4 regions of the Pseudoalteromonas sp. T1lg65 genome follow, and region 1 is predicted to be linked to each of the others. Evidence: predicted binding sites of a transcription regulator. Region 1 holds the regulator's gene; each other region holds the start of a gene.

The links. The regulator sigma-54, encoded in region 1, starts transcription at its own class of promoters, with help from an activator protein. The targets are predictions, from matches to a motif close to GTTGGCACGNNNNTNGNNT.
Region 2: ACSLBF_RS05300 (FimV/HubP family polar landmark protein) is a predicted target of sigma-54. The motif match lies at 1,961-1,979, and genes of this name have one in related genera.
Region 3: fliE (flagellar hook-basal body complex protein FliE) is a predicted target of sigma-54. The motif match lies at 3,545-3,563, and genes of this name have one in related genera.
Region 4: ACSLBF_RS05530 (flagellar basal body rod protein FlgF) is a predicted target of sigma-54. The motif match lies at 2,494-2,512, and genes of this name have one in related genera.

What each region holds. Positions count from the first base shown of each region.
Region 1 covers NZ_CP196837.1:374,042-382,013, reverse strand. Annotated here, with positions in the region: gene kdsC (3-deoxy-manno-octulosonate-8-phosphatase KdsC) at 1-484, shown strand, start outside; gene lptC (LPS export ABC transporter periplasmic protein LptC) at 481-1,035, shown strand; gene lptA (lipopolysaccharide transport periplasmic protein LptA) at 1,025-1,567, shown strand; gene lptB (LPS export ABC transporter ATP-binding protein) at 1,567-2,292, shown strand; gene ACSLBF_RS01700 (RNA polymerase factor sigma-54) at 2,340-3,839, shown strand; gene hpf (ribosome hibernation promoting factor) at 3,868-4,155, shown strand; gene ptsN (PTS IIA-like nitrogen regulatory protein PtsN) at 4,157-4,615, shown strand; gene rapZ (RNase adapter RapZ) at 4,629-5,477, shown strand; gene ACSLBF_RS01680 (HPr family phosphocarrier protein) at 5,474-5,743, shown strand; gene mgtE (magnesium transporter) at 5,970-7,328, shown strand; gene pmbA (metalloprotease PmbA) at 7,381-7,972, opposite strand, start outside.
Region 2 covers NZ_CP196837.1:1,246,153-1,254,124, reverse strand. Annotated here, with positions in the region: gene ACSLBF_RS05300 (FimV/HubP family polar landmark protein) at 1-1,899, opposite strand, end outside; gene ACSLBF_RS05295 (aspartate-semialdehyde dehydrogenase) at 2,158-3,174, opposite strand; gene ACSLBF_RS05290 (4-phosphoerythronate dehydrogenase) at 3,220-4,344, opposite strand; gene ACSLBF_RS05285 (DUF6419 family natural product biosynthesis protein) at 4,418-4,738, opposite strand; gene fadE (acyl-CoA dehydrogenase FadE) at 5,194-7,644, shown strand; gene ACSLBF_RS05275 (winged helix-turn-helix domain-containing protein) at 7,931-7,972, shown strand, end outside.
Region 3 covers NZ_CP196837.1:1,342,200-1,350,171, forward strand. Annotated here, with positions in the region: gene ACSLBF_RS05705 (DNA-3-methyladenine glycosylase I) at 131-736, opposite strand; gene ACSLBF_RS05710 (sensor histidine kinase) at 917-2,017, shown strand; gene ACSLBF_RS05715 (sigma-54-dependent transcriptional regulator) at 2,014-3,402, shown strand; gene fliE (flagellar hook-basal body complex protein FliE) at 3,600-3,932, shown strand; gene fliF (flagellar basal-body MS-ring/collar protein FliF) at 3,951-5,669, shown strand; gene fliG (flagellar motor switch protein FliG) at 5,662-6,702, shown strand; gene fliH (flagellar assembly protein FliH) at 6,706-7,518, shown strand; gene fliI (flagellar protein export ATPase FliI) at 7,596-7,972, shown strand, end outside.
Region 4 covers NZ_CP196837.1:1,297,691-1,305,662, reverse strand. Annotated here, with positions in the region: gene ACSLBF_RS05545 (flagellar basal body P-ring protein FlgI) at 1-147, opposite strand, end outside; gene flgH (flagellar basal body L-ring protein FlgH) at 192-875, opposite strand; gene flgG (flagellar basal-body rod protein FlgG) at 888-1,676, opposite strand; gene ACSLBF_RS05530 (flagellar basal body rod protein FlgF) at 1,693-2,457, opposite strand; gene flgE (flagellar hook protein FlgE) at 2,591-3,991, opposite strand; gene ACSLBF_RS05520 (flagellar hook assembly protein FlgD) at 4,033-4,716, opposite strand; gene flgC (flagellar basal body rod protein FlgC) at 4,734-5,171, opposite strand; gene flgB (flagellar basal body rod protein FlgB) at 5,174-5,584, opposite strand; gene ACSLBF_RS05505 (CheR family methyltransferase) at 6,113-6,946, opposite strand; gene ACSLBF_RS05500 (chemotaxis protein CheV) at 6,964-7,896, opposite strand.

The DNA.
Region 1 (7,972 bases):
ACTGATTTGTGACATCGATGGGGTATTTTCTGATGGCAGAATCTATCTTGGGAATCAAGGCGAAGAACTAAAGGCCTTCAATACAAAAGATGGCTTTGGCGTTAAAGCACTGATTGCATCAGGGATACAAGTCGCCGTAATTACAGGACGACATTCACACATTGTTCAGCAGAGAATGACTAGTTTAAATGTACCTTATATTTATCAAGGACAAGAAAACAAGCTTCATGCATATGATGAACTTAAAACCACGCTTAACTTACAGGATAACGAAATCGCCTATATCGGTGATGATGGCCCGGATTTGCCTGTAATGGAAAAGGTTGGTTTTGCTGTTGCAGTAAATGATGCTCACCCACTCGTAAAAAGGCTAGCTCATTATACAACGTTGATACCTGGGGGATACGGAGCTGTCAGGGAACTAACGGACTTGCTCATGCTTTGCCAGAACAAACCGTTAACCAGTGCAGGGGCAAGTACATGACTGTACTGCGTGTTGTTTTACTGATCCTTTTTGCTGGTATCATGGCGTGGCTTTGGCACCCGATATTGACTGAAAAAAAAGACGATAGTGTAAAGCAAGAAGAACACTTAGCTAAACCAGACTATATAGCAACACAACTTCAGCAACTTGCCTACAGTGAAAATGGCCAGTTAAATTACCAAGTTAAAGCTAATAAAATGGAAGTTTTTCAAGAGCTAGGTTTTAGTCACTTTACCCAGCCTGTGTTCACTTTATACAATGGTGAGCAAAATTGGGAGCTCAGCGCAGCAGAAGCCACGTTATACGATAACAATATGCTGGTACTTGAAGGCAATGTCCTAGCTAAAAACTTAACCGAGGGAGCGATGATCAGTGATGTTTTTGCTGACAACGTAAGAGTAGACATAAAACAAAAACTGATGAACTCCCAACAGCCAGTAGAAATAATTGGCCCAAGCCTCAAAATTACAGGTAAGGGATTAACCGCTGACCTACACAATGAGGTCATTGAACTTATCAATCATACAAAGACTATCTATTATGATCAGTAAACTCTTTACTACCTTAACCCTTTTTAGCCTCAGTGTATGGGCTACCGTTGCTTCATCAGTAGAAGATTCGCAAGTTATTATTGACTCAGATCGGCAGCAAGCCCAATTACAAAGCGACATTGCCATCTTTGAGAAAAACGTAACGGTCATTCATGGTCTTCGTCGCATTACCGCCGATAAATTAGAAGCACACCGTCGAAAGGAGCTTGGTGATAATAAGCAATTGCTTATTGCCAAAGGTTCCCCTGCCATTTTTACTGAACAGCAAGCCGATGGCACTATGCTGGAAGCAAAAGCCAACGAAATACGCTATGACGTTGCCACCATGACCTTAGTTATCTCAGGTAATGCGGAGATTAAACAAGCCGGACAGAAAATGAATGCTGACAGCATCACCTATGACATCGATAAGCAGCTGATCAGTGCAGACCGCTCAGATCAAAAAGACTCCAGAGTGCGTACCATTTTAGTGCCGGTCAAAGATGACAAAGATCAATCTAATAAAGGGTTAAAAGAGCAAGGTAACAATTAATGAGTGAATTAATTGCACAAGGCCTAGCAAAAAGCTACAAAGGCAGACAAGTTGTCAAGAACGTAGCTCTCAATGTTAAAGCTGGTAGCATAGTCGGTTTACTTGGTCCAAACGGAGCGGGGAAAACCACTACTTTTTATATGATTGTTGGTTTAGTACCGAGCGACAAAGGCGTTATTCAAATCGATGACCAAGATATCACCTTGTTGCCCATGCATAGCCGTGCCCGCTTAGGTATTGGCTATTTACCACAAGAGTCTTCCATATTTAGAAAACTCACTGTGTATCAGAACCTTATGGCGATATTAGAAACTCGCAAAGATCTCAATAAAACAGAGCGTGAGATTGAGCTTAACGAACTTCTAGATGAGTTTAACATTCAGCATATTCGTGACTCATTGGGTATGGCGCTTTCAGGTGGAGAACGAAGAAGGGTAGAAATTGCTCGAGCTTTAGCCGCAAACCCAAAATTTATCCTTTTAGATGAACCTTTTGCTGGTGTTGACCCGATTTCAGTGTTAGATATAAAGACAATAATAAAGCACCTAAGAGATCGAGGTATTGGGGTTTTAATTACAGATCATAATGTCAGGGAAACCTTAGATGTCTGTGAAACCGCCTACATTGTTTCTCATGGTGAGCTAATAGCATCAGGCACCCCTGAGCATGTTTTGGCAGATCAAACAGTAAGAGATGTCTACCTAGGTGAGCAATTCAAGCTATAGTTAGATTGGTAGTAATAACAACTGTGAAAAAGGATTGTTAGAGATACATGAGACAATCATTACAGCTGCGTATGGGGCAGCAACTGACCATGACACCTCAGCTGCAACAAGCCATCCGCTTGCTGCAATTGAGCACATTGGATCTACAACAAGAAATACAAGAAGCACTAGATAGCAATCCATTGTTAGAGGTGGACGAGTCTGAATCTCAAGATTCTGATGGCGTGGAAATATCTGACCAAGATAAAAACACGGATCAAAACAATTCAGAATCCAGTGATGAGAGTCAAGTCAGTGATTATGAGTTAGACTCGGATACTGCCCTGAGCAAAGATACAGTTAGTGAAGAACTCGCCATGGATGTCACTTGGGATGAATACATGAGCGCCGCTCCTAGTAGTAGCTCAGGTCCTTTACCTGATGACGACAATGTTTATCAAGGCGAAACATCTGAGTCATTACACGACTATCTAATGTGGCAACTACAACTCACCCCTTTTAGTCCAACCGATCATGCCATTGCTACTGCTATTATTGAGGCCGTCGATACATCAGGAATTCTGACTCTATCTTGCGAAGAGATTTTAGAAAGCTTAAATGGCGATGAAAGCGAGGAAACGATTGAGTTAGATGAAATTGAAGCCGTATTAAAACGTATCCAACTTTTTGACCCCGTCGGTATTGCAGCAAGAAGCCTTCAAGAATGTCTTTGTATTCAGTTACGTCAGTTTGCGCCAGAAACGCCTTGGCTAAAAGAAACACAAATGGTGCTAACCGACCATATAGATTTGCTAGCCAGCCGTGACTATCGAACGTTAATGAAGAAAACTCGCCTCAAAGAAGATGAACTAAAAGAGGTAATGACGCTTATTCATAGCCTCAATCCCAAACCTGCGGCCAGTATTCTTCATGAAGAACCTGAATACGTGATACCTGACGTGTCAGTAAAAAAAGTGAAAGGTCGTTGGGTGGTAGAGCTGAATCCCGACGCAATGCCTAAAATTAGAGTGAATGATCACTACGCTGCAATGTCTAGAACCGCACGCTCCAGTTCTGATAGTCAGTTCATCCGTTCACACTTGCAAGAAGCAAAGTGGTTCATTAAAAGTCTTGAAAGTAGAAATGACACTTTATTGAAAGTAACTAATTGCATTGTGCAACAACAACAGGCATTCTTTGAACATGGACCTGAGGCAATGCGTCCTATGGTGCTTAACGATGTCGCGGAGATGGTTGATATGCATGAATCAACAATTTCCCGGGTTACAACTCAAAAATATATGCATACACCTCGCGGCATTTTTGAGCTGAAGTATTTCTTCTCAAGCCATGTAAGTACAGAAAACGGAGGTGAGTGCTCATCAACAGCAATTAGAGCACTGATCAAAAAGCTGGTAGCTGCGGAGAACACAGCTAAACCTTTGAGCGATAGTAAAATCGCAGACATACTAGCTGAACAGGGAATCAAGGTAGCAAGGCGCACGATCGCAAAGTATCGTGAATCCCTAGCCATTCCACCGTCAAATCAGCGTAAAAGCTTGATTTAAGACGTTAAACCAAAGAAGGAAAATGCTTATGCAACTAAATTTAACTGGTCGTCACGTAGAAATTACAGATTCACTTAGAGACTATGTCACCAACAAATTTGCGAAGCTGGAGAGGCATTTTGACCACATCAACAATGTCCATGTGATCCTAGACGTTGAAAAACTAGTACAAAAAGCAGAGGCTACTTTGCACGTGAACGGCGGAGAACTATTTGCTTCGACTGAACACCAGGACATGTACGCGGCGATTGATAGTTTAATCGATAAGCTAGACCGTCAAGTAATTAAACATAAAGAGAAATTAACTCGTCATTAAAATGAAATTGAGTTCACTTGTAAATAAGGACTGTAGTAAAGCTGCGGTCCTTTTTAATAGCAAAAAGCGTATTCTCGAATATATTAGTGAGCTGGCACACACTCAGCTTCCTGAGGTTAGTCAGCACGCTATTCTTGATGCACTGATGACCAGAGAAAAGCTTGGTAGCACAGGGATAGGCAAGGGTATTGCGATCCCACATGGAAGACTAGCCGGTATCGATCATGTCGTCACTATGGTACTTGTGAGTGAGCAAGCGATTCCGTTTGAAGCCATAGACAAGCGCCCCGTGGATATTTTCGTCGCTCTGATTGTACCTGATGGAGATAATCAGCATCACCTAAAGACCTTGGCAACAATTGCTGATAGACTCAAAGACAAAGCGTTTTGTAAGCAACTTAGGCAAGCAAAAACAGATGATGAGTTATTTTCGGTGATCCAGAATGAGTCAAGTAACTGAGCAAGAACAAGGAATGGAGTTAATTATTATCAGTGGCCGCTCAGGCTCTGGTAAGTCTGTCGCGTTGAGAGTCTTAGAAGACTTAGGTTACTACTGCGTTGATAATATACCAGTCAATTTATTGCCCTCATTAGTCAGAAGCGTTTCTGACAGTTACGACAAGATCGCCGTAAGTATTGACGTTCGCAATATTCCTAAAGAAAGCGATGAATTTAATGATATTTTAGAATATCTGCCGGGCTTTGCGAAGCCGACTTTGTTTTATCTAGACAGCGATGACCAAACGTTGATTAAGCGTTTTTCAGAGACACGTCGTCTGCACCCTCTTTCATTACATAATCTTCCTCTTGATGTTGCGATAAAAAAAGAGCGAGAATTGCTTGATACACTCATCAATCGCGCCGACTTTTTAATTGATACAACCGATATCAGCGTACACCAGCTTGCTGAAGACATCCGCGAAAAAATATTAGGTAAAAAAGACAAACAATTAATTATTACCTTTGAATCTTTCGGCTTTAAGCATGGCATTCCAAAACAAGCTGATTATGTCTTTGACGCTAGATTTCTGCCTAATCCACATTGGGAACCAGAATTAAAACCGCTTACGGGCCTAGATCAAGCCGTAATCGATTACCTATCTAGCCACAGCATAGTGCAAAAATTTACCTGGCAAATTCAAACCTTTGTTCAGACTTGGCTGCCACACTTAGAGCGCAATAACCGCAGCTATCTAACCATCGCAATAGGCTGCACCGGCGGTCAACACCGCTCTGTATATCTAGCTCAGACAATCGGAGAACGCTTTGCTCGTACCCACTCGAATGTGAAGATACGACATCGAGAGCAAGAATCAAAATGATTGAAGACAGCTTTTTAATCCGAAACAAATTGGGACTACACGCCAGAGCAGCAACAGTACTGGCAGAGCTGGCTAACCAATTTGATGCTGAAATCACACTCTATCAGGGTGATAAACAAGCCGCAGGGGATAGTGTTCTAGCCCTCCTGTTACTTGAAAGCAGTCAAGGTAAACAAGTTCGTGTTACGTGTGACGGCCCTGATGCCCAACTAGCACTTGAAGCGATAGGTCAATTAATCGCAAATAACTTCAATGAAGCAGAGTAACGCGCTTCTTACTGGTCTGATAACTACTTTATAGATAAGCGCTTTTTGAGTTTGTAGCTTGGTAACTCCCACCAAAGTAAGTTAAACTGTATGTGCCTGCCTGTAGATATACAGAAAAATTTCTCGGCTTAAACCTGTGTAATATCTGCAATAAAAATAGAAAACAATTAAGGTAATCTGTTAACACGGTTTAACAATGTCGCTAGCAAAATAATTAAGGACGTATATGCCTGAAGCATTTGAACAAGACTACACACTGGAACAACTTCAAAAGGCCACCAAGGCCTTAAACAGTGGTCAGTTTGTTCAAGTCAGGCGCATGCTTGCAGAGACAGCACCGTGTGATACGGCACTATTACTTGAGTCTTCCCCCCACAAAATTAGGACAATGCTTTGGCAACTCGTCGATCCTGATATTCAAGGGGATATTCTCGAGGAGCTTTCAGAGGATGTGCGTCTTAGCATCATCTCGAAAATGGAACCTGAGCTCATCGCTGCAGCCACTGGCGATATGGATGATGACGATCTCGGTGACGTACTGAGAAGCCTACCCGATACAGTCTATCAAGATGTTATTGGTGCTATGGATAGCCAAGATCGGGAGCGTGCCACAGTCGCGCTTTCCTATAAGGAGCACTCTGCTGGTGCCTTAATGAGCACCGATACCGTCACAATACGGCCGGATGTTTCGCTTGATGTCGTATTTCGTTACCTGCGCCTAAAGGGCGAACTTCCTGATGGCACAGATGAGTTGTATGTCGTTGATAAACATAACTGCTTTTTAGGCTCGTTGTCCATCAACACGTTACTGACTAGCACGCCAGATAAGATCGTCAGAGAACTCATGGATGAAGAGCGGGAAACAATCCCTATTTCTATGGATGAGTCGGATGTTGCACAGTTATTTGAGCGCCACAACTGGATTTCCGCCCCCGTTGTCGATGATAACGCCCACTTACTTGGACGTGTAACTATCGATGACGTTGTAGATGTTATTCGTGAAGATGCTGAGCACAGCTTGCTTAGTATGGCAGGTCTAGAAGATGAAGAAGATACCTTCGCACCGGTTCTAAAAAGTAGTCAGCGCCGTTCGATTTGGCTTGGTGTTAATCTCATCACAGCTTTAATGGCAGCCTTTGTGGCGAGTTTTTTCGAAGGAACGCTCGATATCCTCCCGATACTTGCGGTTTTAAATGGCATCGTGCCTAGCATGGGTGGTGTTGCGGGTAGCCAGACCTTAACCTTGGTGATCCGGGGTATTGCTTTGGGCCATATCAACCAAACGAACCAGCGTTTCATTATGGGTAAAGAATTAGCGATTGGCGCGCTTAATGGTCTGCTTTGGTCTGTTTTAATCGCCGGTGTTATCGCAGTTTGGCAGTGGGACTTTAAACTCGGTGCCGTGATAGCTTTCGCCATGTTTATGAATTTAGTGGCTGCGGGGATAGCTGGTGCGAGTGTACCAATCGTACTTAAGAAAATGAAAATTGATCCCGCGTTGGCTGGCAGTGTTGTGTTGACCACTGTCACAGACATTGTGGGTATTTTCGCTTTCCTTGGCACAGCGACATGGTTTTTAGTATAAGCCAACCTCGGTTTTCGATGATATGCGCCTCTAGTTGAGGCGCTTATCACACTTAATTTCCTGCTATTTGCATATTATTAATTAGCACAGAACCGGTTTGTATGGCTCCTCGCTTTTCAATGTCGGCTCCCAATCCTTCCACCCCTAAGAACATGTCTTTAAGGTTTCCAGCTATGGTAATTTCACTGACAGGAAACTGAATTTGACCGTTTTCAACCCAAAAGCCCGCGGCGCCACGAGAGTAGTCACCAGTAACCGTATTGACTCCTTGACCCATTAATTCTGTTACTAATAAGCCTGTCCCCATCTTTCTGAGTAACGCATCCAAATCGCCTTCCGTCGGATTCACTAACCAATTGTGGATCCCACCAGCATGACCCGTAGAAACCATATTCATTTTTCTGGCTGAATAGCTAGTCAGTAAATAGGTTTGCAGTTCACCACTGTCGATGATTGTCCTATCTGCCGTTTTCACTCCCTCGCTATCAAATGGACTAGAGGCTAACGCTTGCAACATATGCGGTCTTTCTTCAATAGAAACACACGGATTAAATACTTGCGTGCCCAAGCTATCTAATAAAAAGCTTGATTTCCGATACAGTGCGCCACCACCTATCGCAGAAACTAAATGACCAAACAGGCCA
Region 2 (7,972 bases), 870 kb from region 1:
AGGAGCTTCGTCTAGCAAGGCATCAATGTCATCTTCTGCCAATTCGGCTTCTGGTTCCTCATCGAGCTCCGCCTCAGGAGCTTCGTCTAGCAAGGCATCAATGTCATCTTCTGCCAATTCGGCTTCTGGTTCCTCATCGAGCTCCATCTCCTCAGGGGCTTCGTCTAGCAAGGCATCAATGTCATCTTCTGCCAATTCGGCTTCAGGTTCCTCATCGAGCTCCATCTCAGGAGCTTCGTCTAGCAAGGCATCAATGTCATCTTCTGCCAATTCGGCTTCTGGAGCTTCTTCTAGCAAAGCATCCATATCCTCTTCAGACATTTCAGATTCTGGCAGCTCTAGATCAGATTCATCCAACTGCCCATCAAGCAAGGCATCAATGTCTTCGTCTGCAAGGTCGTTTGAAAGGTTATCATTACTTTGAGCTTCATCTAATAGTGCGTCAATATCAGGCTCATCGTCTTCTAACTCACCTGAAAATTCAGGCTCTAAGTCTAAATTGCCGTCTAACAACGCATCAATATCTTCCTCAGAGCCAGAGAATTCACTCTCAATTTGGTCGTCTGCTAACTCTTCACTTAGTGCCGCTAGCGCGTCGTCACTAACATCAATTTCCTCACTTTGTGGCTCGTTAAACAGGTCGTCTAAATCGCTATCACTCAATATGTCCTGATCATCATCCAAACTACCTGGTGCATCGCCGGCATCACTGCTATCGTCGAAGTTCTGCTGCATGAAATCGTCATCATGCTCATCATCGAAACTGATATCTTCGTTAAGCAGGCTATCCAACTCGTCTTGGTCTAATGTGTCGTTACCTTCTTCGAAATCTTCTTCTAAAGTATCAAACGAGATTTCGTCGTCTTCGGGCAACATATCATCGTCAAGTTGTACGCTATCATCCAAAGAATCTAAGTTATCATTACCACCTATATCAAGTGGGTCCATTGCAGTAGCTGCGGTTGCGGTTGCCGCTGAAGCCATCGCCACATTTGATACAGAAGATTGAGGCAGAAAATCATCGTCGTCGGTCTGCTGTGCAGAACGCTTTTTGCCTCTAAGGAAAAAAATCAATCCACCTATACCGAGTAGAGCGGGTAGCATACCCAGTAAAATAATACCGAATGTGGATGAGAAGAAGTTTGATAAACTAAACTCTGATTGTTCCTGCTCTTGGATAGATGCCTGCTGTTCAATCATTTCGCTTTGTAGCTCAATCACCGCCTTCAACTGGCGCTGTATTTCACTATCTCTACCAAGCTGGGTTTGCACATTTTTTAGCTCACTTGAAATGTCTCCAAGCTTTTCTTTTAATTTAGTATTCTCTTGCAGGATCTCTTCTACACTACGAACCGAAGACTTAAATTGCTTTTGCAGATCCAGCAAGCGCATGTCTTGTTCCATTTTCAAAGAGCGAAGCTGGTTGGTAAGCTGCTCTTTGGCATCATCTACATCCACCTTACGCGCTTGGGTCACCTTATTGTCTGCTGCATCGATGGCCGCTGGGTCCAACTGACCTTTACGCTTCATTTCCCACAGTTTGTCGTCTTGATCAGACTTTAATTGCGCTAATTGAGGATTAACTCTGCGGATCTCAGCTAAGGTCGGAATACGCAGGTATGCGCCATCGCGCATGTGGTTGAGGTTTTTATCTAGAAACGCATTGGGGTTTTTGTCATATAACGCTTTCATTACCTGGTAAATGGTAACGGAGTCGTCAGGACGTATTTTTTGCGCGATACGCCATAAAGTATCTGTTGGCTTGATTGGACCGACTGAGCGCCCTTGAGCCCCATAATCAACCCCTTTGGGGCCCTTTAACACTGTGTCCTCAAGTGTATAAACTGGTGTCGCAATCAGTGCAACTATCAAGATACTTAAAAAGGCTAAACCGCGCATGCCGATCCTTTATATAGATGTTCAACTAGTTCGCTAAACGACATTTGTTATTATGGCTCTGAAGCAAGCTCTATTCCAAATGCAAACTATAAACCAGATATGTGGGAATATCCATTGCAACGTATTGAAAGTTAAGATTCTTATTTAGCTATATGCAGAGCATCAGATGATGGGAAAAACTGAATATTCGTCAATAAGTTGACATAACGGCAAACTCCTGCCGAGTCGGAGTTTGCCGATTTTTCACTGTTATTGTCTTTACAAATAATTTTCGATTAAGGCTTCAGCAATTTGAATACTGTTGGTTGCTGCGCCTTTTCTTGTGTTATCTGAAACAACCCACAGATTTAATCCTAATGGATGTGATATATCCGCTCTGACACGGCCAACATATACGGTGTCATTACCACTCGCATCAGATACTGGTGTTGGATAATCTTGTTCATCTTCAATGAGTTCAACACCCGGTGCATCTGCAAGTAGCTGCTTGATATGCTCGAGATCGTAAGGCATGCGTGTTTCTAAATGAATCGCCTCTGCATGACCAAAGAACACCGGCACTCTAACCGCGGTAGGATTAACTAACACACTAGAATCACCGAGGATTTTTTGTGTTTCCCACACCATCTTCATTTCTTCTTTGGTGTAGCCATTGTCTTGAAACGCGTCAATTTGCGGTATTACGTTAAACGCAATTTGCTTAGTGAACACTTCGTTTTCCATTGGACGCGCATTCATCAAATTAGCCGTTTGCTTCGCTAACTCATCAACAGCTTCTTTACCCGCTCCTGAAACCGCTTGGTAGGTTGAAACATTAATACGGTCAATACCATAGGCGTCATAAATAGGCTTCAATGCAACTAACATTTGAATTGTTGAACAGTTAGGATTTGCAATGATGTTACGATTTCTAAAATCAGCTAATGACTCTTTATTTACCTCAGGTACCACTAATGGCACATCATGGTCATAACGAAAGTGTGAAGTGTTATCAATCACTACACAACCAGCTTCTGCAGCAATTGGCGCGTACTTTTCTGATACTGAACCACCAGCCGAAAACAACCCGATGTGGGCGTTGGAAAAATCAAATTCTTCTACATCTAACACGGTAATTTTTTCACCGCGAAAGTCTATATCTTCACCTGCACTGCGGCTACTCGCTAGTGGAAAAAGCTGATCAACAGGAAACTTTCTTTCTGCCAATGTTTCGATAATTTGCTTGCCTACGAGTCCTGTTGCACCAAGCACTGCCACATTGTATTTTTGCGACATGACTAATCCTCATTCTTTGATTTATATTTGCTGCTATTGCGGCCGTTATCCACGTTTAATCGTAAAACCCAACTCTGAGAGTTGCGCTTTCCACTCCCCGCCATTGTTGACGGTAATTGTACTAAATTCACGTCTTACCGGATAGCTCTTACGTAACGCGTCAAAACCTGCATGGTCTAATTTTGCTCGCAGAATGCCATCATCTCGACGAATATCATAAACTAAGTGAACTAGGCTAATCACATCTGAGTCATCAAACGTATCACTCAGCCGACAATCGGTCACAGCAGGCGTAGGCAGAAAATCTCTGATTGTTTTACCGGCTTGCAAACCAAAATGCTGACAAACTGCTTCATAAAGCATTTGTGTGCCACGAGCTTTACCTTCTAATGTATGTCCAGCAATATGTACCGATGCATAACGCGTATGCTCAAGCAATGGCTTTAAGATATTTGGTTCATTTTCCCAAACATCTAAAATTAATTCTAACGGCTGGCCCGCTAGCTTAGCATCGAGTAGAGCCTGGTTATCTATCACGTCACCACGGCTTGCATTAATAATAACCATGTTCGGCTTAAGAGATTGAATACGAGATGCATTTAATAAATGAACTGTTTTATGTTCACCTTCCTTTATCAGTGGTACGTGAAATGTCACGATGTCCGCTTGAGCTAAAACGGTGTCGATTGACTGATGCTCTGGCAAGCTGCCTTGTTTAAAACGGATCGGATCACAAAGGATAACGTTAACACCGAGAGCCGCTAACTTTTTTTCTAGGCAGGCGCCGATATTCCCAACACCAACGATGGCTACGGTTTTATCTTTAATGGCTTGCCCTGTTTCTTGCACATAAGCTAGTAACGCACTGATCACATATTCAGCAACGGCAATCGCATTACATCCCGGCGCACTGCTAAAGCCAATATTTTTTTGCTCTAATAGTGCGGTATCAATATGATCAACACCAATTGTCGCAGTACCTACAAATTGTAGCTTTTCCACGCCTGCTAATAATTTTTCATCTACCTGCGTGACTGAACGAGTGAGCAGGATATCCGCCTCAGCTAATGCCTCTGATGTCAATGTTCGACCATCAAAGCGCTCAACATCGCCCAGTTCTGAAAAAAACTCTTCCACCAGAGGCATATTTTGGTCAGCTAAAATTTTCATCGCCGCTCCTACAAGCTTTAGTTGGCGCGCAGTTTATCAGCTGTCAGGGCTAAATGCAGCACCTCTGGAATAATCAACAGTTAGCCTTTTTATCGTTGTCAGTGTCTTTACTACACCCTAACGCAATACCGAAAAACATCACGCAACATGCAAATACCAATGCGGCTTTTAAGCTAAGCTGTGACGGATCATTCAGCATTGAACTAAACACCATAGCAAGCATATTGATACAACAGAGCAATAAAGCCGAGCGCGTAAACCCTCGGTAACCAAAAAACGCAGCCGCAAAACAGCAAATAAGATTTACCACAACAGCCTGAGGATAAATATGAAAGGATGCCACCATGGCAAAAAAACTCGTCAAGACAAACGTGTAAATAATCGTGAACTGCATACATTTCCTCCATGAAAAGTATTGTAGGTCAGTAAGTTAGCTTTGTATGAAAAGAGTATTCGTCGTCTTTAATCTATTGACAACAATAGCTGAGTGTAGATGGCAAAACACAAATAGCAACTGCCAATTTGTACTGCGACTGGCAACGAATTTTGACAGTCTCTCTAATATCAGCGCTAAAAAATTCAAGTTGGCTTTATGCTAACAGTCAGCAGATTAAATAAACTCTGTTCAATACCCAACTTTATTTATCAATGTTCACGTTACAAGCCTGTAACTGCTCTGAGAAAATCATCCAAATATGAGGTTAGTAACAATGTTTACCTGTTTTTAGATAAGTATTGTTCATATAAACGGTTGATTTTAAGTTTATCGTCAACACTGAAACGCTTGAAATAATAGGTTTAACAAGCTAGTCTAACCTGGTGGTCAGACCTCTTATAAGGAAGAACAACATGACTTTAATATTCGTAATCGCGTTGTTAGTCTTGCTGAGCCTAGCAAGTTATCATCGCACTAGCTGGAATACCGCACTCGGTATCGCAGCTGCCACTATGCTAGTAGGTACCTTTAATGGTGCTTTTGGCATTATCTCTTGGCTCATATTCTTGGCTATAGCGGTGCCATTATCCGTCACTAACCTTCGCCAACAATATATCGTTGCTCCCGCTTTCAAGGCATTTAAAAAAGTAACTCCGACAATGTCTGAAACTGAAAAGTCAGCAATCGATGCTGGTACCACTTGGTGGGAAGCAGATCTGTTTTGTGGTAATCCGGATTGGAACAAACTTCACCAGTTTCCTAAGCCTCGCTTGAGCGTTGAAGAACAGGCATTTCTAGATGGTCCTGTTGAAGAAGTCTGCGCCATGTTGAATGACTGGGAAGCAACACATGAGCTGACAGACCTACCGCAAGATGTATGGCAATACTTAAAAGATAATAAGTTTTTTGCCATGATCATTAAAAAGCAATATGGTGGTCTAGAGTTTTCTGCTTATGCTCAATCTTGTGTGCTACAAAAACTAACCAGCAAATCAACTTTGCTGTCTTCAATCGTTGGTGTACCAAACTCTTTGGGCCCAGGCGAACTATTACAGCATTATGGTACTGAAGAACAAAAGGACCACTATTTACCTCGCCTAGCCAAAGGTGATGAAATTCCTTGTTTTGCATTGACCTCGCCAGAAGCAGGATCTGACGCTTCATCTATCCCAGACTTTGGTATCGTCTGTAAAGGAGAATGGGAAGGTAAAGAAGTTCTTGGAATTAACTTAACTTGGAATAAGCGCTATATTACCCTAGCACCTGTCGCTACGGTACTTGGCTTAGCCTTTAAGCTGAGAGATCCAAATGGCCTACTAGGCGATAAAGAAGAGTTAGGCATTACCTGTGCTCTTATCCCAACAAGTACACCTGGCGTTAAAATTGGCCGTCGTCACTTCCCATTGAACGTGCCATTCCAAAATGGTCCCACTCAAGGCGAAAACGTCTTCGTACCACTCGACTTTATTATTGGTGGTCAGAAGATGGCTGGACAAGGCTGGCGCATGCTGGTTGAGTGTCTGTCGGTTGGCCGCGTAATCACGCTACCGTCAAATTCTGCAGGTGGTATTAAGTCACTGGCAATCGCTAGTGGTGCTTACAGCCGTATTCGCCGCCAATTTAAGTTACCGATTGGTAAAATGGAAGGGGTTGAAGAAGCTTTAGCTAAACTCGGTGGATACGCCTACAGCAGTGATGCGGCCGTTACCATGTCTACGGGAGCAGTAGATTTAGGTGAAAAGCCTTCTGTCGTTTCGGCCATTTTAAAATATCACCTCACCGAACAAATGCGAGCGTCAACAATCCATGCCATGGATATTCATGGCGGAAAGGGAATATGTTTAGGCCCCAACAACTATGTTGGTCGAGGCTATCAAGGCGCGCCAATTGCCATCACCGTAGAAGGTGCCAACATTCTCACCAGAAACATGATTATTTATGGTCAAGGTGCTATTCGTTGTCACCCGTTCGTTCTTGCAGAGCTTGAAGCCTGTGGTATTGAAGACAAACAAGCTGCTCTTGAGAGCTTTGATAAATCACTAATGGGTCATATTGGCTTTACGCTTTCTAATTTGGTTAGAACAAAGTGGTTGGCTCTGACTGGTGCTCGTTTTACCAAAGTACCATTTAATGACGAGACTGCGGTTTATTACCGTAATGCAGCGAGATATAGTGCCTCACTAGCGTTAATGTCAGACATTTGTATGGCGGTATTTGGCGGCTCACTAAAACGCAAAGAGCGCATTTCAGCTCGCCTTGGTGATTTGCTAAGTTACCTGTATTTAGTATCTGCAACTCTAAAACGATTTAATGATGAAGGTCGACGCAAAGAAGACTTGCCATTCGTTCAGTGGTCATGTCAAGAGCACCTGTATTTATGCCAGCGTGCCCTAGCCGACCTCATTAATAATATGCCATCTGCGGCACTTCGTGGCGTGTTAAAAGTGCTATTGTTCCCATTCGGTCGACCAGTACGTAAACCGACCGATAAAATGGAACATAAGTTAGCTCATTTACTACAAGTGCCTAACGAGTCTAGAGAGCGCTTAGCTGCACACATCTACCTTAAAGATGAACCTTTGTGTTTACTGGGTAAACAAGAACAAACTCTGAAAGATATTTTAGCTGTTGAGCCACTGTTTGATAAAGTGTGCCGAGGCACAGGCAAAAAGCTACCATTTATGCAACTGGATAAAGTGGCAGAACTTGGTCGAGAAGCTGGCGTACTATCTGAAGAAGAAGCACAAAAACTGGCTGCTGTTGAAAGCAAACGACTTGCTGTTATCAATGTCGATGACTTTGATCCAGCCGATCTTTTAGCGGGTAAAGCAAGAGATCGTTCATCCAAAGCTGACGCTGCGTAACTTTTTATCAAAAGCCACTGCGTGGATAGCTCAAAGGCCCTTGTTAGGGCCTTTTTTATTGCACCTTAGGCAAAACCTCGGGCTCATATAAATCAGCAATTCCGAATAACACTAAATTCAAGTTATGGAATAGAATTCTAAGTGTAGATACCGTTAGCATTTTAATTGTCGAAATTTGGTTGATTTTTATTAAAGATAATGTGTTTTTTAGGCTTTGATGTTGACATACATTGAAATACACATAAGTTAAAAAGGAGTGCAAATTGATTTAAGGGTGTTGACTACGATGGATAAACATGAAGATTCATATCATTTTATTACCCTATTT
Region 3 (7,972 bases), 970 kb from region 1:
CTAAACCTTAAGATGACAATGGGCTGACACCGATTACTATCGTCAGCGTTTTAGAGAGCTAACTTTAGGGTTAGCTCGATATATTCATTGAATGACTAACTGCAGAACCACTTCAGTATGGTCGTAATCGTCAGCCATTCCTTAACCCCGCGAAGTCGATATCCTTATACGAATCGATAATCACTTGCCTACAGATACAATTTTGCTGGTGATCATTAACCATGCCACACGCTTGCATGTGAGCATAAACCGTTGTTGGTCCTAAGAACTTAAAGCCACGTTTTTTGAGATCTTTGGCAAATACCTGACTTAGTTGGGTGGTAGCAGGAACATCAGTAGGTGTCTCAACCAAGTTCACGATGGGATGAAAATTTACAAATTGCCACTGGTATCTTGCGAAGCTACCAAACTCATTTTGGATCTCGATAAATTTTTGCGCGTTATTTATTGTGGCCGCAATTTTAGCTCTGTTTTTGACGATGCCATCAAAAGAGAGTAAGCGTTCAATATCCTCTTCAGTCATTTGACTGACTTGCTGTACATCAAATTGTTTAAATGCTTCTCGGTATCCGGCTCTTTTTTTTAAAATGGTGTACCAACTTAATCCCGCTTGCGCTGACTCAAGAGTTATAAATTCAAATAGACGTTGATCATCAAGTACAGGTCTTCCCCATTCCTCATCGTGATATTGCACGTAATCTGGTTTTGTTTCATCAACCCAGTAGCATCGTGTCACCTTCTTCTCCTTTAATAAAGTTCGGCTACGGATATTACGCTAGCATAACGCTGTATAAAAAAACAGTGTCAATTGTTTGTCTCGTATTGTCGCACTCTAAATTATTGATAATTAATCGTTTTAAAGTTGGATCGCTTTTTGCTTTACTAACTGTGTTATGAATTTATAGAGAGCGGAAAGATGGCATTAGCACATGTTATTAATCCACAATTTGTGCCAGCCTCTGGTCCATTTGGGCCGGGCTTATTACAAGAAGCTTATGTTGGTGAACTGAGCGACCTAAGACAGCAAGCGAGCTGGTTGGGTCATTTAGTTGACACAATGCCAGCTGGCGTAGTCGTTCTAGACGGTCAAGGTATGATAGCGAAGGCAAATCAAATTGCGATGGATATGCTTGGAGAGCCACTTGAAGGCGAAAAATGGTTCAATATAATCCAGCGTTCTTTCCGCCCTCAGCACGATGATGGGCATGAAGTGTCGTTAAAAAATGGCCGCTTGATCAAGTTAGAGATCACAGCATTAACTCCTGAACCGGGCCAGTTAATCTTAATGACTGATTTGACTGAAACGCGGAAGCTACAAAAGCGCGTCGCACACATGCAGCGTTTAAGTGCGCTTGGTAAAATGGTCGCATCGCTGGCACATCAAGTGAGAACTCCGCTTTCAGCGGCTATGCTATATAGCGCGCATTTGGGTTCGGATAGTCTACCAGCAGAGTCACGAGAAAAGTTTCATACCAAGTTAATGTCACGGTTAAAAGATCTTGAGAGTCAAGTTAATGACATGCTGCTATTTGCCAAAAGCGGTGAGCAGCAAGTCGTGGAACAAGTATCGATGCAGCAGTTATTAAGTGAAGTAAAAGCTGGTGCTGATGCCATGATTGAATTACATAAGGCGGAGTTAGTTGCGGAGTTGCCTGAGCCAGATATCGAAATTCTTGGTAATAAAACAGCCTTAGCAAGCGCCATTCAAAACTTAATCCACAATAGTGTGCAAATAATTGGTGCTGGTGCTCGAATAGAGATTAGCGCCCACCGAGATATTAAAGAAGGGTATGTCAGAATTTCAGTGACGGACAACGGACCTGGAATAAACGTTGACGAAGTAGAAAAGTTGTTTGAGCCATTCTACACCACAAAAGCGCAAGGCACGGGCTTAGGTTTGGCAGTCGTTAGTTCTGTTGCTAATGCTCACAAGGGGTATGCTCAAGCCCACAATGTTGAGGGTAAAGGAGCATGTTTTAGCCTAGTTTTGCCAGTTGTTGAAGCGGAGGATTTATGAGTAATAAGGTACTAGTAGTTGAAGATGATGCAGGTTTACGAGAAGCGTTAATCGATACACTCCAGCTTGCCAACATCGAATGTGAAGAGGCCAACAGTGCTGAACAAGCCGTTCTGATGCTTAAGCAAGAGGACTTTTCTCTAGTGGTCAGCGATGTACAAATGGGGGCAATGAGTGGACTTGATTTACTCAAGACCATCAAATTGAATTATCCCGAGTTGCCAGTTTTGATGATGACAGCTTACGCGACCATCGACGATGCTGTAGAGGCAATGCGTTTGGGCGCAATTGACTACATGGCTAAGCCGTTTGCACCAGAGGTACTACTGAATATGGTCAGTCGTTACTTGCCTGAGCAAGAACGCGAAACTGACGGTCCGGTTGTTGCGGATGAAAAAAGCTTACGGTTACTCGAACTCGCAGCCAAAGTGGCTAAATCGGAAGCCAGCGTTATGGTATTGGGCCCTAGCGGCTCCGGTAAAGAAGTACTCGCACGCTATATCCATGATAAATCCGAACGTGCAAATGAACCTTTTGTGGCGATAAATTGTGCGGCTATTCCAGAAAATATGCTTGAAGCCACACTATTTGGTTATGAGAAAGGTGCGTTTACTGGCGCTATTCAAGCCTGTCCTGGCAAGTTCGAGCAAGCTCAAAAAGGGACAATATTACTAGATGAGATCACCGAGATGGATTTGGGGCTACAAGCAAAACTGCTCAGAGTATTGCAAGAAAGAGAAGTTGAGCGACTAGGTAGTCGAAAAACAATTGCACTTGATGTCAGAGTTTTGGCGACGAGTAACCGTGATTTAAAAGAAGCGGTGGAAGATGGCATCTTTAGAGAAGACTTATATTATCGTTTGAATGTATTTCCGCTTGAGTGGTTGCCACTTAAAGAGCGACCAGGAGACATTACTGTACTAGCTGAGCATCTGTTGGTTCGTCATACGCAAAAAGCAAACAAACTTACGCCAAAGTTGAGTGCAGCAGCGAAGCAAAAACTTCAGTCTCATTCTTGGCCTGGTAATGTACGAGAACTAGATAATGTGATCCAACGTGCACTTATCCTATTTCAAGGTGATGAAATTAACGAACAGGATATCTTTATTGAAAACTTTGTGCCGACAGAAGTACATATTCCTGTGACTGAAACTGAACAAAATGTGCAGATCTTCGTTAACTCAGGTGTTGAAAGTAACTCAGACGACGACATGGTTAACTACAAAGAAGAGTTACAAGACAAAGAGCATCAAATAATTTTGGATACACTACAGAAGTTTAACGGAAAGCGTAAAGAAGTAGCTGAAGTGCTCGGTATCAGTCCAAGAACACTGCGTTATAAACTCGCGAGAATGAGAGATCTGGGCATTGCACTACCCGCGTGATATGACACTTTCTTGCATAACGTGACATCAACTCTCTACAGATTAGGAGCTTATTCTAGGCTCCTAATCTTCATTTATCTCACTTGCCAAAAATATGACGTACCAAAAACACTGTAACCTTTTGAATTTAAAGGCTTAAATAGTTGGCATATATCCTGCTTTATCCACTTCAAGTAAAGTTAATTTGGATAAGCATCATGAAAGTACAATCATCAGCGCTATTTCAAGAAATGCAAGCGATGGCTACAGAGGCAATGAGACAATCTCAACAGCCTTCATTGCCTGTAAAGACAGCGGCATCTTCATCCAGCCAGTTTGGTGACATGTTGTCAGATGCAATCAACACGGTTAACGGCCTTCAAAAAGACGCTAAGCAAAAAGTGACCGCCGTTGAAATGGGTGATCGTAGCGTGTCTTTGGCTGAAGCCATGATTGCAAAGCAAAAGTCGTCTGTGGCATTCGAAGCAACAGTGCAAGTGCGTAATAAGCTCGTTGAAGCTTATAAAGAAATCATGAGCATGCCGGTTTAATAGAGTAAGTGGAGAGTAATTGTGGCTACTAATCAATCAACAGATCTTGCGCTTTCTGATGGCGGTATCGATAACGATACTGGCTCTCACGAGCAACAAGAGCAAAAATCTGGCTACTTTAGTGCGTTAAGCGGTGTTGATATGCTTCGCCAGATTACTCTGGTTATTGCACTTGCTATTTGTTTGGCTATTGCAATATTCATCATCATTTGGGCGCGTCAGCCAGATATGCGCCCACTTGGAAAATACCCGACAGAAGAACTGGTTGAGACTCTCGATTTCTTAGATCAACAAAAGATTGAGTATCAATTGGACGGTAATACCGTTCTGGTGGCAGAGTCCGATTACCAAGACATTAAGTTGCGAATGGCACGCGATGGCTTTTCGCAAGCGCCGAGTTCTGGCACAGACATTTTGATGCAAGATATGGGATTTGGTGTGAGTCAGCGTCTCGAACGTGAGCGTTTAAAGCATAGTCGTGAACAGCAGTTGGCAAGAACGATAGAAGAACTACAAGATATCAACCGTGCTAAAGTTTTGCTGGCTATTCCCAAAGAAAACGTCTTTGCACGTCGTGAGAAAAAGCCTTCTGCTACGGTGGTATTGACGCTTAAACGTGGTCGCACTTTAGATGGTGAAGAAGTGGACTCTATCGTTGATATTGTAGCTTCTGCAGTACAAGGTTTAGAGCCTTCGCGTGTCACAGTAACAGATCAAAATGGCCGTTTACTTAATTCTGGATCGCAAGACTCGTTAGCGGCTCGTTCACGTAAAGAGTATGAAATTGAACGTAAGCGCGAACAAGAATATTTAGAAAAAATCGACAGCATTCTTATCCCAACAGTCGGTCTTGGTAATTTTACTGCACAAGTAGACTTGACGATGGACTTTAGTTCAGTTGAAGAAACGCAAAAACGCTTTAATCCAGACTTGCCAGCAGTGCGGAGTGAAACCACCTACGAACAAAACAACATTGGTGGGTTAGCTGTTGGGATCCCTGGTGCATTAACGAATCAACCACCAGTAAACTCGAATATTCCTGAAGTTGCTGGTCAAGGTGGCAACGGTAATGCCAGAAACCCTAGTAGTAATCAAAAAGAAGCGACTCGCAACTATGAGTTAGACACCACTATTAGTCACAAACGCCAACAAACAGGTGTTATCCGTCGCATTAGTGTAAGTGTCGCGGTGGATTACGTATCTAAGCCCGACGCTGAAGGTAATCCGACGATGGTGCCACGTTCACAAGAAGAGCTGAACAATATTCGTCGTTTACTACAAGGTGGCGTAGGATTTGATATGCAACGCGGCGATGCGTTAGAAGTAGTGACAGTACCGTTTGTTAGAGAAGATATTACTGACATGCGAGAAATACCGCTTTGGGAACAGGAGTGGTTTGCAAAAACGGTTCGTTTAGCGGCGGGAACCTTGATTATCATTGTGCTAATCTTAGCTGTAGTAAGACCCATGCTGAAACGTCTAATCTACCCTGATGACACTCTTGAAGAGTTTGACGAAGATGCACTAACCAGCGGTGTCGACTTAGGTGATAGTACTCTAGATATGTTAAACAATGACTTTGATGAATCAGCGGTTGGCTTCTCTTCTGACGGTAGATTACAATTGCCAGACTTACATGGTGACGAAGACCTACTTAAAGCAGTACGTGCGCTTGTTGCTAACGAACCAGAACTCTCATCACAAGTTGTGAAAGCGTGGTTGACAGAAGATGACTGATCAAGAACAAAAACAACTGCCAGTGGCCTTTGACGTTAATAAACTAGATGGCGTCGATAAGGCCGCCATCTTATTACTTAGCTTAACAGAGGAAGATGCTGCGCAGATCCTTAAACACTTAGAACCAAAACAAGTTCAAAAAGTAGGGATGGCAATGGCCTCAATGGACGATTTGTCACAGGCCAAAATTGCAGCGGTTCATAACTTATTTATCGAACAGATCCAAAGCTTTAGTACCATTGGTTTCCAATCCGAAGACTTTATCAAGAAAGCGCTGACAGCCGCGCTTGGTGAAGATAAGGCTGCAAGTCTAATTGACCAAATCGTGATGGGCTCAGGGGCTAAAGGCTTAGATTCATTGAAATGGATGGATTCCAAGCAGGTTGCAAATATTATTCGTAACGAGCACCCGCAGATCCAAACAATCGTACTTTCTTACCTTGAACCTGAGCAATCCGCCGAAATTTTGTCGCAGTTCCCTGAGAAAGTGCGACTTGACTTAACCATGCGTATTGCAAACCTAGAAGAAGTTCAACCAGCGGCACTGCAAGAACTAAACGAAATCATGGAGAAACAGTTCGCTGGTCAAGCGGGTGCGCAAGCGGCGAAAATGGGCGGCTTGAAAGCTGCTGCGGATATCATGAACTACCTCGATACCAATATTGAAGGTCAGTTGATGGACTCTATTCGTGAACATGATGAAGAAATGTCTCAACAAATTCAGGATCTTATGTTTGTATTTGAAAACCTCATGGATGTTGACGACCGTGGTATTCAATCTATTCTGCGTGAAGTACAACAAGACGTGCTCATGAAGGCAATTAAAGGTGCCGATGAAGGCCTTAAAGATAAGATTATGAAGAATATGTCTAAACGAGCAGCTGAAATGATGCTCGACGATTTAGAAGCCATGCCGCCTGTCCGAATAAGTGAAGTAGAAGCGGCACAAAAAGAAATCCTTGCAACAGCAAGGCGTTTAGCTGATTCTGGCGAAATCATGCTCGGTGGTGGCGGTGGTGAGGAGTTCCTATAACCCATGGCGGAAAAAAAGTTGTACAAAGGGCGTCCGGTTAGTTCAGAAGCGGTTGATGAGTTACTGGAAAACTGGCCTATTCCTGATGTAACGGAACGCCCTGAAAAGTTTGTTGGGCGATCAACAGCGTATGGCACTCCATTGGAAGAACTCTATATTCATAAGGAAAAAACAGCTGAACCAGAACCTCAAGAGCCAGAATTTCCCACTCTGACAATCGAAGAGCTAGAGCAAATTCGTCAAGATGCATTTGATGAGGGAATTAAACAAGGCCATGAACAAGGATACATTGAAGGCTTTGAAAAAGGGGTTTCAGAAGGAAAAGAAGCAGGTTACAAAGAAGGTATTGAAATTGGTAAAGAAAAAGGTCTAGAAGAAGCTCAGCCATTGATTGAAGAGCGTATGAAAGCGCTCTCAAGTATTTTAGATGGCTTACAAATACCTTTGCAAAAGGTGGATGAAGCATGCGAAAAGCAATTGATAACCCTCGTCAAATTATTGGCAGAGCAAGTTGTGTTTGCTGAGCTAAAGACCAACCCTGAGTTAATTCTTCATGCGCTAAAGAAGGCAATGGATGCTTTACCAGTTAAACAGCAGGAAGTCAGAATCCATTTGCACCCAGAAGACTTAACTCTAGTGCAGCACATGTACGGAGAGGAACATATTGCTGCTCAGCATTGGCAGTTGATCCCTGAGCCTACTCTTGAGCGTGGTGGCTGTGAAGTTAAAACCACTCAATCATCAATCGACATGACGATAAAGAATCGTATAGTCGACGTTTTGGAATCATTTTTGCAAGACAGTGGTATCGAATAAAGCCAACAGCGAAAGAACCTGCTTGGTTATTAATACTCTAATGATAAAAGAGTGTTGAATAAAAGGTACTAATCACGATGCAAGCGTCTATAGCGCTCAATGAGCGCTTGTCAAAATATCAAAAGTTCGTAAAGCCATTTGGGGTTGCAGTAGCCGGCAGCCTTACCCGAGTTGTGGGTTTAACATTAGAAGCTACCGGCCTAAATGCATCGGTTGGTAGCTTGTGTAAAATCGAAACACAAAATGGCTTTGTTGACGCCGAAGTCATCGGTTTTAATCAAAACACGCTCTACCTAATGCCAAATGACCATATCACCGGGGTGTTGCCTGGTGCGCGTGTTATCCCCAAAGTTCGTGATTCAGGTTTACCTGTAGGTATGAATTTACTTGGCCGTGTGGTGGATGGCTTGGGACGACCTCTCGATGGTCTTGGTAGTATTGATGCAGAGACCCA
Region 4 (7,972 bases), 920 kb from region 1:
GCGCGTTTGCTCTCCCGTACCAGGAAGACCTACAACCAAGCCGTAACCAACTAATTGGTTAGAGCGAACACCTTCAACCATACTGACATCTTTAACTCGCTCAGCATGAGCAACCTGTGTCACTCCACCTGCAACGACTAACAACATGCAACTCAGTAATTTAAAGATTTGGCTTTTCATAATGTACATCCTTAAAAAGGCATGATTGCGCTCATAAAGAAGCTGGTAAGCCAACCTGCGCTCTGCACTTCTTGCTGATCACCTTTACCTGAATATTGAATTCGCGCATTCGCGATACGATTAGATTCTATGGTGTTATCCGCTTTCACATCTTGAGGCCTGACTAAACCTTCCAAACGAATAAATTCCTCACCGGTATTTAGCGTGAGCCACTTTTCACCACGGATCACTAAGTTTCCGTTTGGTAGAACTCGAGTTACATTCACTGAGATATTACCAAATAAACTATTTGATTGATTTGACTGCGAATCGCCTTCAAATGAGCTTTCTGAGTTAGCTGACAACTGAATCGATTCCTTACCGATGTTTACCGCGTTTCCACCTAAACCTAGAATCGGTTCAAACCCTATTTCACTCTCTTTCTCTAGCGTTGAATTTGCCGCTTTACTCGCTTGCGTCGTCTCTCTTAATACAATAGTGATAATATCTCCAACTCGCAGCGCCTTCTTGTCAGCATATAAATCATTTGAAAACTGAGTATTAAAAAGCGATCCCGTCGGTACCAGTTGCGCCTGTGTTTCTTCAGGATAGATAGGTGCATAATATGGGTCATCACGCACCACACTGCTGTTTTGAGTTGTGCTGCACCCGCTGAGCGCAGCCACTGCCGCGATGGCAAAATATAATGCACGCATACTATTCTCCGATTACAGTTGCTGGTTGATATAACTCATCATTTGGTCAACTGAAGAAATGACTTTGGAGTTCATCTCATAGACTCGCTGAGTCTCTATTAGATTCACTAGTTCTTCGGTTACGTTCACGTTTGAGGTTTCTAGCGCCCCTTGAACAATTTTCCCAAGACCTTCTATGCTTGGGTTGCCTTGCACAGGCGCACCACTCACCGCTGTCTCTGTGTATAAGTTCTGACCGATTGGCTCCAGACCCGATGGATTGATGAAATCACTAATAACCAACTGACCAATAACCACATTTTCAGCCTGCCCCGCAACCCGCACCGTCACTTCACCATCTTGAGAAATAGTGATTGATTGGGCGTCATCTGGCACATTCATTTGCGGCTGGATTGGGAAACCTGCACCAGATGTCACTACACGACCTTCTTCATCAGTAGTGAACTGACCATTTCGCGTGTAGGCCGTAGTGCCGTCGGGCATTTGAATTTCAAAAAAGCCGGGGCCTTGGATCATCCAATCTAAAGAGTTTTCAGTGCTCAGCATGTTACCTTGCGAAAAGTTCTTTTGGTTGGCGACGACTTTTGCACCTGCACCTAACATTAAACCTGAGGGAAGCTCCGTATCTTGTGAAGAACGACCTCCTGGCTGATTAATATTTTGATAAAGCAAGTCTTCAAAAATAGCTCGGCTCTTTTTATATCCAACCGTACTGGCGTTTGCCAAGTTGTTAGAGATAACCGAAATATCGGTTTGTTGGGCATCAAGACCCGTTTTACTAATCCACAATGCTGGGTTCATAATCTTTACCTCACCCTTAAACTATACGTAGGAGCGAAGTGTGTCGCTCGTCAATTTCTTCAGCGGTTTTCATCAGTTTGACTTGCATTTCAAACTGCCGCTGATGATTAATCATGTCTACCATTTCATGTACTGGGTTCACGTTAGACATTTCAAGAAAACCACTCATCACTTTTGCCGTTGGTGAAATCTCACAAAACCCGCAAATACCATCAATTAACAGGTCTTCTTTAGGTCTGAACAACCCGTCATTACCTTTTGCCAATTTCGAGTTATCGGCGTCTATAATTTTTAGACGGTCAACCACTTCCAAAAAGTTTGCAGGCGCGCCTTGTGGGCGAACTTGAATGGATCCATCATCACTGAATACGACTTTTTCAACAGGAATGGGTAAGACGATAGGTCCGCCTTCGCCAATAAGTTGGCGACCATGACTGGTAACTAGCGCACCATCACTACGGATATTTAACGTTCCAACCTTGGTGTACGCTTCTTCACCGCTAGCATCCATGACACTGATCCATGATTTATCATCAACAGCAATATCTAGATCTCGACCAGTTTCAACAATGGCTCCGCCCGTCAAATTTGTACCTGGCCTTTCTTGCAAGGCAAACACCCGTGTTGGCATCCCTTCGCCAAACGCTTGCATAGAGCGAGCTTGGGCAAAGTCAGCTTTAAACCCGGTGGTATTTGCATTTGCCAAGTTATTGGCTTTTAACGCCACGCCACGCAAGCTTTGTTTAGCACCTGACATCGCGATGTAGACCATTTTATCCATGACGGTGACCCTAAAAATTAATACTTACCGTAGTTAAAGCAAAAGTAGTGCCAAGGTGAGAACAAATATTTGACGGATAGATAAGAGATAAAAAAGGCCATCACAATGGATGGCCTTTGGAGGGCATAAATTATTAACGGATCTGTAAGATATTTTGTTGTAGCGTTGAGTTAACTTCCAGTGCTCTCGAGTTCGCCTGGAAATTACGCTGCGCACTGATCAAGTCGACCAGTTCATTGGTTAGGTTAACGTTCGACTGCTCGAGTGCCGATGAGTTGATTGAACCCAAAGTACCAGTATTTGGCTCACCCGCAAGCGGCTCACCTGAAGACAAACTTTTCTTCCACTCAGTATTACCAATGGCTTGTAACCCCTGTGAATTAGGGAAACGAACCAGTGCAACTTGCCCTAGGTAAGTAGAGTCACCGTTGGTATACGAAGCAACAACTTTACCGTCTGAACCAATATCAATTCCGGCTAGTCGGCCTACCGTGGCACCGTCTTGTTCAAGTGCTTTTACTTCAAAACGACCAGATGAATATTGAGTCGGCAGTCTTTGCGTTGTATTCGCTTCATCACGCCAGTTAACAACAATGTCGTTCGGGAAAGTGGCACCGTTATTTAGTAGATTTGACATACCAATTGTCGGATCGACTGTATCTTGAGGACCAGCTAAAGTTAACGGATTAAAAGTGGTCCCCGTATTAGCGCTAAAGGTCAGTGGCGTTGCTGAGGGATCGTCTGCTGTTTGACTTGGAATACCACTGGCATCAAAACGGAAAACACTTACCGGCGTATACGGTACTGCAGGTGTTGCTGCAGGGTCGATTAATTGCGCATTATGGTTAAACGGCTGATCGTCTAATGTTGCATAAGTAGACCACTCATTATCTGAGGTTTTTCTGAAAAACAACTGTAATGTGTGAGATTCACCCAATGAGTCATAGACGGTAATTGCCGTTCTTGCATTATACGAGGCTCGTTGTGTTGGATCAAAAGCAATTGTAGGTGGTTGCGCTGTCGCGTCTAAGTTAAACGATGTGTAGATTTGCGACGTTGCACGAGGCGAACCTGAGGCATCAGGGATCTGAATTGGCGACGTCTGGCTTAAACTCAACGAGGTATTATCACCAGTAGATGGGTCCACTGGAAAGCCCTGTAAGTAGTCACCTTTGGCATTCACGATAAAGTTATCTTTATTCAACTTGAATGCTCCAGCCCGAGAGTAAGTAAAATCTTGCGACTGTAGTGAGTCAGACATCGCAAAGTAACCTTCGCCTTCAATCGCCAAGTCTAACGAGTTTTGCGTAAACTTTAACGAACCTTGGTGAAACTGCTGTGCAACCATCGTCGTTTGCACACCGTCACCATTCTTTGTTTTGCCTGAACTAAACACCGATGAAGCGTAGACATCTGCAAACTCAGCACGAGATTCTTTAAAGCCCGTTGTATTAACGTTAGCAATGTTGTTTGCTGTGACATCTAAGTCTTTTTGCGCGGCAGCTAGACCAGTTAGTGCTATATTAAAACTCATACTCTCACCTCTAAGTTCTTAAGGTTAATTCTTTAAAACTATTATGCTATTTCAGCAATATCAGTTAAGCGCACCGCGCCTTCTTTAGTGTTAATGACGATGCCGTTAGCACCATTGACATTAACGCTGTCTATATTTCTAAATGTCGCCACCGGTAAAGTTTGATATTGACCTTCAACCATACCTTCGGCTTTGATGGTGTACTCACCTGCAGGCATCATGTCACCATTTTTGTTCTTACCATCCCACTCGAATCGCACTGCACCCGCTGACTTTTCGCCAAGCTCAATAGTGTGCACCAATGCATCCGTTTCATCGTAAATATCGATGGAGAGGTTTTGCACAGGCTCCGGCACTATGACTGATCCTTTGGACAATGAATCACCACCGTACTCCAGAGTATTCGATTCAAGCAGAGCCTTCTTACCGATTAAGGTTGAGGCCTGTAAGGCAGAATTCGAGGTCATTGATGCTGCCAATGATTCAAACCTTTCATTGAGATTTGAAATCCCTTCCGCCATTGTGAAATTAGTCATCTGGGCGATCATCTGATCGTTGTCAGCAGGTTTACTAGGATCTTGAAATGACAACTGCTGAGTGAGCAACGAGAAGAAGTCTTCTTGCGTCAGTTCATCATTCGCCTTTGTCTGTTCGTTTTGCTTTTGCTTATCCCAACGCAATGAATCCATATACGTTGATGAAGCAGCATTCACATTGTTACTCATCAGCAATCACTCCAATACTAGCGCTGACCAAGTTGCAGTGTTTTACTTAGCATCTGCTTTGCAGCATCTGCAACTTGAACATTCGTTTGGTAAGACCGAGAGGCTGAAATCATGTTAGCCATCTCTTCCACCACGTTTACGTTTGGTTTGTAAATATAACCATTTGCATCGGCGCTAGGATGGTTCGGGTTATACTCCGCTTGCAGCGGCTTATTACTCTCGACAATACCCAACACTTTCACACCAACAGACGCCCCCATCGCATTCGTACTGTTCTGGGAAGCCGCGGCTTTAGTAAGTTCAGCTGCAAAAACTGGGTGTCTCGCACGATATACTTTATCTTGACTTGAGCTCACCGAATTTGCATTCGAGATATTACTCGCAGTGGTGTTCAGACGAACATTTTGGGCGCTCATTCCAGAGCCTGCTATATCAAATACGTTATAAAGACTCATAATTAAGCTCCTTGACCACCGAGGGCCTTTTTCAGGCCACTAAACTTACCAGAAAGAAATTGCAAACTGGCTTGGTACTCTAATGCATTCTGTACATACAAGTTTCGTTCCACTTGTATGTCAACGGAGTTACCATCACCTGTATCTGCTTGATTTGGCGTACGATATAGTTCATCTGAGTTTGTCATCTTGCTTCCGCCAGATAGATGATTTCTATCTGTTTTGACCATATCGTTGCCGCGTTGTTGGGAAGACTTTGCCGCTTTAAAGGCACTGGCAAAGTCGATATCTTTTGCCTTGTAACCTGGAGTGTCGGCATTTGCTATATTACTCGCCAGTAGTTCAGCACGTTGTGAACGGATCAACATGGTATGTTGATGAACACCTAGTGCTTTATCGAAACTGATTGCCATAATTAGACTCCAAAAAATTGACTCAAGTGAATTAAGCAATTAATGGGCCAATAATAAAACACCGATAACCCTCTGAAAAGTAAATACTTTTAAAGTGATTTATATATTTTTAAGCGCTATTAACTTGGAAAACCAACAACCATTATTAAGTCTTGGCTGTTACACAAAGCACAAATTACACCATCTATAATTTTGCTTAATTTGCTTTTTATACCAATCCACTTAATGAAGTGATCTAATTTGAAGCAAGAATACCTTGTCGATAGTTCCGCTCTCGCGTCCTGCTACCGCTAAGGTACCTACATCCATGCAGGCAAGGCAAAAATTTCGTTATTTAGTTGTTCTAAATGAGAAATTTTTAACGCAGCTATCGTCAGGTTTAATCTTTCAAAATGATTAAGTGTTATTGCGGATTAGTATTAGACACCTTCATAGGTGGTAATTTAATACCTAGAAAAAGAAAAGCGGCTAGATTTGCTTCGCCGCTTATACTGGAACTTGCTAAGAAATGTTAACGATGAATCTTAATCAGGTTTTCTTCTGATAAATTATCCCAGGGTTGCACCTAAGCATATTAAAGTGGTCACTCAGTCCTGCCATAGATTCAGAAGCGCCTAAAAATAAGTATCCTTGAGGGTTAAGTGCCTGGGAAAACTGCGAGATAATTTTCGCCTTCACCTCAGGGGAAAAGTAAATTAATACATTTCGGCAAAAAATTACGTCAAATTTTCCCATTAAGGCGTAAGAGTCAAGTAAGTTTAGGTGTCTGAAATTGACCATTTTCCTGACAGGTTCAATGACTTTTGCCATGCCATTACCACTGTCAACAAAAAACTTTTTCCTCCGCTCAGGAGATAACCCCCTCGCTAGCGCTAAGGCGTCGTATTCAGCGTTTTTACACATATCAAGCATAGTATTTGAAATATCAGTGCCTGTGATCTGCACTCCCATTTTCAATGCAGAAGGTGATTTAGCTAAGTACTCACTGGTTGCCATCGCTATGGAATACGGTTCCTGCCCAGAGGAACTCGCTGCAGACCAAATTTTCACTGGTCTTCTTAAGTCCTTAAATTCAGGCAAGATCTTGCTTTTCATTAACTCAAATGGATAGGTATCACGAAACCACAAGGTCTCGTTTGTTGTCATCGCGTCCACGACAGCGGCACGAAGTTGCCGCTCATGAGGGCTCAACGTCTTTGCAACTAGGGCTGAAAGTGTATCGACACCAAAACGAACCATCAATGGAGCCAAACGACTTTTAACCAAGTAAAGTTTGTTGTCCCCTAAAACGATGCCACATTGTTGTTCAAGAAAGGTTCTAAATTGGTCGTACTCTTTCTGCTCTAAATGTTTATTTTCCAAATCGCTACCACCATGCTCTAATCACAATGTACCCATTTTTTCACAGCTGCTGCTAATTCATCAGGGTTAAACTTGGCAATAAAGTCATCGGCTCCGACTTTTTGAATCATCGCTTGGTTGAATACACCACTAAGAGAAGTATGTAGAATCACATGTAACGGTGCTAATTTGGGATCAGCTTTGATCTCGGCAGTTAGAGTATAACCATCCATTTCTGGCATCTCTACATCTGAAATTAACAGACCCACTCGCTCCGTGACATTATTTACGCAGTCCATTTCCGCAATTTCACGCAATCTGATAAGCGCCTCTTTGCCGTTTTTAGCTAATTCTGTTTGCACCCCTAACGGTTCTAACGCTCTCTTAACCTGGTTTCTCGCTACCGCAGAGTCATCTGCTATGAATACGATTCGTTCGCCAAGATCTTTTTGCATTTCACCATCAGAAACAATATCGGCACTTACTTCTGTATTTATAGGGCAAATTTCATTAAGAATTTTTTCTACATCTAAAATTTCTACGAGTTCATTCTCAATTTCTGTTACCGCGGTCAAGTAAGAGTAACGCCCAGCGCCTGACGGTGGTGGCATTATTTTTTCCCAGTTCATGTTTACGATCCGCTCTACCGCACTGACCAAAAAACCCTGAACTGAGCGATTGTACTCGGCAATGACTACAAAACAATTTTGGATATCTTCAATTGGTGGGCCACCCACGGCGAGTGACATATCAATGACAGAAATGGTTTGACCACGAATATGAGCAACTCCGCGGATCAGCGCGTTGGACTTTGGCATATTTGTCAAAGGTGGGCACTGAAGTACCTCTCTTACCTTGAAGACATTAATACCGAAGCGTTGACGACCTTTAAGTCGAAAAAGTAACAGCTCTAGCCGGTTTTGCCCAACCAGTTGTGTGCGTTGGTTAACCGAGTCTAAAATACCTGCCATTGCATTCTCCTACTAATTAAACCGCTAATCGGAACGATCTTTGCTTCGACTTTAGTATGGCCTAACACCCTTGCAT